Regions from separate parts of the Virgibacillus sp. MG-45 genome, predicted to be linked through region 2. Evidence: a T-box and tRNA genes for the amino acid it is inferred to sense, from the RefSeq annotation. Region 2 holds a T-box; the other holds one or more tRNA genes.
What was found. The T-box of region 2 lies ahead of SPK86_RS03365 (valine--tRNA ligase). A T-box ahead of a tRNA ligase gene usually reads a tRNA of that ligase, here a tRNA-Val.
Positions count from the first base shown of each region.

Region 1: it has a tRNA-Val gene. The T-box ahead of SPK86_RS03365 (valine--tRNA ligase) is inferred to sense a tRNA for this amino acid. The anticodon was not compared.

Region 1 is NZ_JAXOFU010000015.1:49,066-53,822, forward strand. It holds gene mvk (mevalonate kinase) at 1-658, opposite strand, end outside; gene SPK86_RS14145 (hydroxymethylglutaryl-CoA reductase, degradative) at 655-1,944, opposite strand; tRNA gene SPK86_RS14150 (tRNA-Lys) at 2,231-2,306, opposite strand; tRNA gene SPK86_RS14155 (tRNA-Gln) at 2,480-2,551, opposite strand; tRNA gene SPK86_RS14160 (tRNA-Tyr) at 2,562-2,646, opposite strand; tRNA gene SPK86_RS14165 (tRNA-Thr) at 2,686-2,761, opposite strand; tRNA gene SPK86_RS14170 (tRNA-Val) at 2,827-2,902, opposite strand; tRNA gene SPK86_RS14175 (tRNA-Glu) at 2,991-3,062, opposite strand; gene fabI (enoyl-ACP reductase FabI) at 3,384-4,160, shown strand; gene SPK86_RS14185 (GLUG motif-containing protein) at 4,332-4,757, opposite strand, start outside.
Region 2 is NZ_JAXOFU010000002.1:224,843-229,599, forward strand. It holds gene SPK86_RS03365 (valine--tRNA ligase) at 1-2,398, opposite strand, end outside; T-box leader at 2,477-2,733, opposite strand; gene SPK86_RS03370 (hypothetical protein) at 2,907-3,095, shown strand; gene SPK86_RS03375 (phosphotransferase) at 3,092-4,108, opposite strand; gene spoVID (stage VI sporulation protein D) at 4,203-4,757, opposite strand, start outside.

The sequences.
Region 1 (4,757 bases), on a different contig from region 2:
TCTTTTCTAATTTAGATTGGATCTTTTTCGGTGCTGCCTTTAATAGATCAGCCACCGATTGCACCGCAGAGCGCGTATCACCAATTGTACCAGAGTCGGCAACAATAAAGTGAAAATCATCTGCAGGCTTAATAAAATGAATTGGTTGTTCTTTTTCAAACCAAATAGGAGTTTCTGTTGTAATTGTTAACGTATCAATCCCACTAGGTGCACCATGATTATATGTCTCCGCTATATTTGCTAGCTTTAGTAATTCATCCTGGGTATAAGCGCGCTCTGCATAAGCAAAGATCGACTTTATCACAGCAATAGCCACCGAAGCACTAGAACCGAGTCCCTTGCCAGGCGGAATGGACGATTTTATTTGAATTAATAAATCACTTTTTGGTAATTCAAGATATTCTAATGTCGCATATATACTATTAATAACGCCCTTTAAAGACTTTGGGGCAGACGCTATTGGACCATGATAAAACGTACTATCTATCTTAATCGCACCTGGTACATACTCCACTACTGATTCAACACCAACTAAAGGAAATGGGATGGCAATAGCAGGCTGTCCGTGTACAACCGCATGCTCCCCAATTAAAATTAGTTTACTATGAGCTATACCGATAGCTATTTGTTCTGAAGTTGTTGCATTTTCTACACTCATTTTATATACTGTTCCACCAATTCTTTAGCTTTTCCAACACGGATTTCCTTTTCTTTTACTAGATGTTCTGCAATGATATCAATCATCTCCCCAGTGGCCCCTGCCGCAATTGCTACAGAGCGAGAATGTAGTGCCATATGCCCTTTTTGTATCCCATCGGTCGCCAAAGCTTTTAATGCGCCAAGATTTTGAGCTAAACCAACCGCTACAATGACCTGTGCAAGCTCTTCTGCTGACTCTGTTTGAAGCAAGCGAAGTGCTAGCTTTGCAGTAGGATGTACGCGCGTTGCTCCACCAACCGTACCGATCGCCATTGGTAGTTCAAGCTCACCAACAAGATTTCCTTCTTCATCCACAGACCATGTCGTCATCGAATCATATTTTCCAGTACGAGCCGCATAGGCATGTGCCCCTGCCTCCACAGCTCGCCAATCATTTCCTGTTGCAATAACAACTGGATCAATACCATTCATGATACCTTTATTATGTGTAACTGCACGATACGGATCAGACGCTGCAAATTCATACGCATGTACCACTCCGTCACGTACTTCTTCGCCAGTAAATCCATCATCCGCCAAAAGATGTGGCGGAATAACACATGTCGCTTTTGCCAATGCTTGATCAGCAAAATTAGATAAAATACGTAAGTACACTTTCCCCTTCGTGATTTGTTCAACTGTTGGAGCAAGCGATTCCACCATCGTATTAATAATGTTTGCTCCCATTGCATCACATGTATGAATGTACACATGAATGATAAGCATTTGTCCATAGGTAGCTTGAGGATCGTCATTTAATATTCGGACATCTAAATCTACAGCCCCTCCTCCTCTTGCTACAATGCTCGGATAAGCAGCATTTGCCGCTTTAATTAGCGCTGTCTTTTCCTTTAATATTTCATTTTTTGCTTGATAAAAATCGGCACATCCGACTACTTGGATTTGACCGATCATCGTTCTTCCGGTGGATTCGGTTTTAAACCCTCCTGCATCTCGAACGATTTTTGCAATATAGCTAGCTGAAGCAACAACAGAAGCCTCTTCAATTGCCATAGGAATAATATAATCTTTCCCGTTTATAAGGAAATTTAATCCTAATCCAAGTGGCAACGAAAATGTTCCAATTGTATTCTCAATCATTTTATCAGCCGTCGCTATTGGCAGTGCACCTTCTGTAGAGAGAAGCTCTATTTCATCTGATGTTAAACCATGCTGATGTAAGAGTATATCTCTACGTTCCTCGACTGTCTTTTTGTAAAAACCAGGGATTCTGGAAGAGTTCATGCTATTCCATCCTTTTGTATATCGTCATGATACCTTTTACAATTCTATATATTAGCTTATAAAAATTTTAATTTTTTGTGAGTGCTTGAGCGTAATTTCATTATAATATAAATATAGGCTCATTGCAGTAGGATTTTTACAATGTTAGAAACGTGTAAAATAATTTTTCTGTTTCTATTATCGTGAAAATCGCCTAAAAATGCAAATAAACAAGGCTGTCAATAATAACTACCTTGTTTATTTTATATTATGTATCGTATTTAAATGTTAACACCCATTTTCAAAATGGTGAGCCATACAGGATTCGAACCTGTGACCCTCTGATTAAAAGTCAGATGCTCTACCGACTGAGCTAATGGCTCCTGTGAGATATCATCGGTATGTATTGCGTCCAGCGCAAACTTAATCGTTTAAAAAGGAATCGATGCGCAATAAAAATGCTACTCATGTTCAAACGTAACTCTACCGAGAAAAAACAAAAGCGAGAGCAAATATGATGCTAATCGCTAGGATTTTAAGACTATATATTTAATAGCTGGGCTACCAGGATTCGAACCTGGGAATGACGGGACCAAAACCCGTTGCCTTACCGCTTGGCTATAGCCCAATAATATAAATGGTGGAGGGGGGCAGATTCGAACTGCCGAACCCTGAGGGAGCGGATTTACAGTCCGCCGCGTTTAGCCACTTCGCTACCCCTCCATATCATTAACGGAACTCCACATATTTATTCAAAAAAAATGGTGCCGGCCAGAGGACTTGAACCCCCAACCTACTGATTACAAGTCAGTTGCTCTACCAATTGAGCTAGGCCGGCAAAACACCTTACTATATTATTCGTTACATCACATATATTATACGATGTAGAAGGTGAATAAAAAATGGTGGAGGATGCAGGGCTCGAACCTGCGACCCCTTGCTTGTAAGGCAAGTGCTCTCCCAGCTGAGCTAATCCTCCGACGCACAGCGTGTGACTCGTGCATGTGCTGCAACTAACAGTCGCATACTCTACATGCCTAGCATCACAGCTGTTTTAAAAAGTACGATGACCCGTACGGGATTCGAACCCGTGTTACCGCCGTGAAAGGGCGGTGTCTTAACCGCTTGACCAACGGGCCTTGCAAAGAAAAGTAGTTTATTCTCGAACGCAATTGTCGAAAACCAACGAATCTTATTATATACAGATTATTTGTATTTGTAAAGAGGAATTATCTTTTTTTATTATTATTTTTTTATTCACCTCATATTCGTTTAAAAAAACTGCCACTCCGCCATTTAAAGGGAAGACGGTCAAGTGAAATGAACCGATTTTCTATAAGCCTTTTTGATGTAACACCACTTAATTATAACCAGGTGTTATAATCTAATACTAATTTATACTTTATTCACAATGTCCATTAAGGTATAATATAAGCAATGAATAAACATGGAGGTGCCCTATGTCACAATTATTAAAAGACAAAAACATCGTTATTATGGGTGTGGCAAACGAGCGAAGCATTGCTTGGGGAATAACAAAGTCCTTACATAATGCAGGTGCAAACCTTATTTTTACAAATAGACAGGAACGCTCACACAAAAAATTACTAAAGTTATTGGAACAAAATGACATGGAAGCAAAATTAATTGTAGAATGTGATGTTGCTAGTGATGAAAGTATTACAGCAGCTTTTAATGAAATAAAAAAAGCAGTTGGAGTGATTCACGGTGTTGTCCATTCTGTTGCCTTTGCAAATCGGGAAGAGCTAAAAGGAGAATACGCCGACACTTCTCGTGAAGGATTTTTGGTAGCTCATGAAATCAGCGCGTTTTCATTAGTGGCCGTTTCAAAAGCAGCGAAGGAAATTATGACAGAAGGCGGCAGCATTGTTACACAAACATATTTAGGTGCCGAACGCGTCATTCAAAATTACAATGTAATGGGTGTTGCAAAAGCTTCCTTAGAGGCTAGTGTCCGTTACTTGGCTGAAGATGTAGGAAAGTATGGCATCCGCGTAAATGCCGTTTCAGCAGGTCCAATTCGAACACTTTCTGCTAAAGGGGTATCTGGCTTTAACGATATCAATTCAACCATAGAAGAAAAAGCACCATTGCGCCGAAATGTTGATCAGGATCAAGTAGGCGATGCAACACTTTTCTTCTTAAGCGAGCTTGCACGCGGCGTTACAGGAGAAGTATTACATGTTGATGCTGGATACCATATTATCGGCTATTAATATCGGTGACGAATAACAGAACGAATGGAAAAAAGACAGTCAACCGTTTATAACAAGGAATAAAAGACACTCATAATATTTTGTGAGTGTCTTTTACAATGCTTCTTGGCACATATAAAACTCCTCAAGCAAAACTACTGCTTAAGGAGTTAAACATCGATTACTTTATGTTTAATGCGCAACTTTTTTTCGTTTGTACAAATATAAACCCATTCCCAAAAGAATAATAAATAAACCTATAATCATAAACGTGTACATTGAAGTAGCGGTATTTGGTAACTGCTTTCCAAATAGTGCTGGCTCTTTATTCTTCTCGTTGTTTGAACTGTTATCCTTCTTATCATTCTTTTCATCCTTATTGAGTGCATCAGATTCTTTTTTCCCGCCATCATCTGTTTGTTCTTCAATTGGTTCTTCACTAATATCATCGGATTGTGCTTTCACAGTTACGATTATTTTAGCTTTAAGATCATCTGGATTTTCTATGTTACTTTCTACAATAAGATCTCCCTCAAATTCATAAGATCCCGCTTTCACACTATCGTATTCAGGTGTAGAACTATTCCAACGTACATTGACAACTACCTTTGTACCATC
Region 2 (4,757 bases):
CCGCAGTCATTGCTTTTTCTGGCGCTTCGATAGATGTAGCAATGCTAAGTTCAGCTGTATTACAGAATCGTTCTAAATAATGACGTTCACTTTCTAACTCGGAAACGACAGCATCATTTTCTGCTTGGATAAGCAATGAGATCTCCCGTGACATTGGTGTATCAACCTCAGAACGAATATTACGAACTGATTTAATAATGGAAACAAGACGCCTCATTTCATCTGCAGCCTTGGGATCATGAAATTCTTCTTTCACCTGTGGCCAACCAGCTACGGTAATTGATTCGCCTTCATGTGGAAGCTGTTGCCAAATTTCTTCTGTAATAAAAGGCATAAACGGATGAAGCATTCGCATTGTTTGATCCAGTACATATGCCAGAACAGACCGTGTTGTTTGCTTACTTGTTTCATCTTCTCCATATAACGAAATTTTAGCCATTTCGATATACCAATCACATAACTCATCCCAAATGAAGTTATAAAGCTGACGACCCGCCTCTCCAAAATCATACTTTGTTGCGTTCTTCGTCACATGCTCAATGGTTTCATTTAATCGTGTAAGAATCCACTTATCTGCCAGCGAAAGCTCTCCTGAAAGATCAATATCTTCATAAGAGAATCCTTCCATATTCATTAAAGAAAATCGTGATGCGTTCCATACTTTATTGGCAAAGTTCCACGTAGATTCTACCTTTTCCCAATAAAAACGTAAGTCCTGACCTGGAGTTGATCCGGTAAGGAGAAAATATCGTAACGAGTCTGCACCGTATTTATCAATGACATCCATTGGATCGACGCCATTTCCTAACGACTTACTCATCTTTCTACCTTCCGAATCACGAATCAATCCATGTAATAGAACATCTTTAAATGGTTTCTTCCCAGTAAATTCCTTTGATTGAAAGATCATGCGTGCTACCCAGAAAAAGATAATATCGTATCCTGTCACAAGCACATCTGTCGGAAAATGTCGTTTGAAATCTGGTGCATCTTCATTTGGCCAGCCCATCGTGGAAAATGGCCATAATGCCGATGAAAACCATGTATCAAGTACATCATCATCCTGCTGCCAATTCTCGATATCTTCTGGGGCTTCTCTGCCAACAAAAACTTCACCAGTTTCCTTGTGATACCAAGCTGGTATTCGATGTCCCCACCAAAGCTGACGGGAAATACACCAATCTCGTATATTATCCATCCAATTAAAATAAGTTCGCTCGAAGCGTTCAGGAACAAAATTCACCTTGTCTTCAGTATTCTGCATAGCTAACGCTTCAAGGGCTAATGGTTGCATTTTAACAAACCACTGTGTAGACAAATAAGGCTCTACAACGGCCCCACTACGTTCAGAATGACCAACCTGATGAACATGATCTTCTATTTTAAATAGAACACCACTTTTTTGAAGATCTTTGACAATTTGCTTTCTACATTCAAAACGGTCAAGTCCTTCATATTTTCCCGCATTATTGTTCATCGTACCATCTTCATGCATGACAAGCACACGAGCAAGCTGATGACGATTGCCAATTTCAAAATCGTTCGGATCATGAGCAGGAGTGATTTTTACTGCACCAGAACCAAACTCCATGTCTACATAATCATCTGCAACAATTTCGATTTCTCGACCAACGATAGGTAGGATTACTTTCTTCCCAATTAAATGCTGGTAACGCTCATCTTTTGGATGAACTGCTACAGCTGTATCTCCAAGCATTGTCTCTGGCCTTGTTGTTGCAATTTCAATCGTCTCGTCACTATCTTTAATTGGATAGTGCATATGATAGAACTTTCCTTGTACTTCCTCATATATTACTTCAATATCGGATAGCGCTGTTTTTGTTGCTGGATCCCAATTGATAATATACTCGCCACGATAGATTAGTCCTTTTTCATATAGGGTGACGAACACTTCTCGTACTGCATTTGATAATCCTTCATCCATCGTAAAGCGTTCTCTGGAATAATCAAGTCCAAGTCCAAGCTTTTCCCATTGCGTGCGAATGAATTGCGCGTATTCTTCCTTCCATTCCCAAACCGTTTCTAAGAATTTATCGCGCCCTAAATCGTAGCGGCTTTTCCCTTGCTCTCTCAATTTAGCTTCTACCTTTGCTTGTGTAGCTATTCCGGCATGGTCCATACCAGGTAACCATAGTACATCATAGCCTTGCATTCTTTTCATACGTGCAATTGTATCCTGCATTGCTGTATCCCATGCATGCCCAAGATGAAGCTTCCCTGTTACATTTGGTGGGGGAATCACAATCGTAAATGGCTCTTTTTCCTTATCTCCTGTTGCTTCAAAATATTTTCCGTCTAGCCAAAATTGATAGCGGCCATTTTCTACCTCTTTCGGGTCATATTTGGATGGTAAGGTATTATTTTTTTCATCTTGCATATCCGTTCTCCTCCTAAAATGATTTATTGAATGAAATGTACAATTATTAAAATAAAAAAGCCTTCTCATCCTTTAAAAATAAAGGACGAAAAGACTTGGGCTTCTCCGCGGTACCACCTTTGTTTACAAAAACATAAAACATTTTTGTACACTCAATTTGATAACGGACGCTTGTGTCCGGCTACCTCTAATTTGGTGAAGAACAATTCCTTCATCATTTCAAAGCAGCTGTATCAAGGGCGACTTTCCAACCGACTTTTTCCTAGGAAACTTCCAGCATCTGTTCCCCTCTCTGTAGGACATCGTATTGTACTACTCCCTATCATTACATTTCACTTATTAATTTATCATATCGAATGCTGACTAAAAAAGCAACTGGATTTTTAAAGGGGCTTTATAAAAATACACATAGATTTATTTACAATATCTTTTTTATTCTTTCACGAAAAAGCCTGCTTCATACATATCATATTAAAACAATAAAAATCAGTGAGGGGAGGAGCTTCCAATGGCTAGGTTTTATCGTTATCGCCTTCCACCTTGGATATTAAAATGTCTCATCGTCATTGAAACATGTACATTGCCAATTTTAATCTATCAATTAATCCGAACATTATTTTTTCCGACAACATTAGATGTGTTCTTGCTTGGTTTGCTTGTCGGCTTATTTATCGCATTTTACTTGGAATGGATTTAGCTTTCCATTTCTTCTAAATCTTGATGCATAAGTTCTTCATCCAATTGTTCATTCCACTGAATGCCAAAAAGCAACTGTCGGTACACTTTCTCTAGCTTCTGCACACGTGAAATCATACTTTCTGAAGAGCGTTGCTTCACATCATCCTCTACCAATTGCAAATATGAAGTAGGGTGTAATAAATAAAGCGCTAATAAATATTTATCTTGTTTTGCTAATGGATTTTCTTCTGTATAATATTGAAAATGGGAAATTAATTCATCATTATCTGTATCATAATACGTTGTTTGGCTTTGAATATAGGTCGCAATGTCTATCGTAGGATGCTCCAATCGACTTTGCTCCCAATTAATGAATTGAAGCTGTTCTCCTTGTAAGATATGATCCTTATGCAGGTTACCATGAATAATACTATATACGTAATCGTCCCTTTCTTGTTGTTCCTCAAGATATTGATCAATACGTTTTTGAAGCCAGAAAAATAAGCGTTCCATATCACGATAATGCGTGCACACTTGAAGCTCAAACGGGGACATAAAATGAGAAGCCTCAAATTTCTCAACAGTTGACAGTAATTTTTTTTGGGAGGTAACGCAATAAGCTGCATACTGTCGAAAATCCTGCAGCATATTATCTTTGGAATCATCTTTAGAATAAGGTTTCGTCTGTTTTGTTGCTGAATGAAGTTTTCCGATTGCTTGATACACTTCCTTTGGACGACTACGTAAATATCGCGTCTGTATCCATGGAGATAAATAGTAATAGTCACCATTTATCTTTACGAATAATGAACGATCCTTTGTTAAATAGACGGGCAAAATAGTGGATAATCCATTGGCATACCCATAATGATATATATGTTCCCAGTTTTTAAGAGAATTAGCATTTAGCTTGCTTTTTTTTAATGCATAGCTCTTGTTCCCATCAAAAATACGAAACATGCGACTTGTTCGTTGATCGATCTCCATTGGGGCAATACCATAATGTAACAATGCTTCTCTAATTGCTTCCATATGTCACCACCCTATTTCACTCATTTACCCCTTGACCTAATAGGCAAGGGGTATATACATACAATATTAGTTTTCTTTTCATATTCTACTTTATTTAGCGTTCCCTTTTTCGAATGGGAATATATAATAGCTGACCAGCTTGCACACTGTCCGCTTCTAAACTATTCTTTTTAGCGATATGCATTGAAGTCGTTTGATAACGTTCTGCAATGCTTTCCAGTGTGTCATTTTCTTGCACAATACATAGACGCATTTTAGCATACCGTTCTTCATCATTTCGAATCATATCAGAAAGATAGCTTAAATCAGCAAATCTACTCGCACTACTGCTTTCGATAGATTCATCTGGCACACTACTTTTATTTCTCCCCTTTCCTTTCTCACTATGCTTGTGCGCTTCACGTGATGACTCATACCATGAAGATGACGATTCCATTGAAGACTCCTCAGATGACATTTGCCCACTTGATTCCGACGATGATGATTCTACTTCTTCCGTCTTTCCAAAGAACTCTGCTAATGTTTGCGTTTTCTTCTTTTTCCAACGCCCTGATTCTTCTTCAGAAGTTGACTCGACAGCATTACTTGAAGAAGATGAACTTTCGCTTGATTCATCATGCTTTGTTGAAGACTCAGATTCATAACTCGA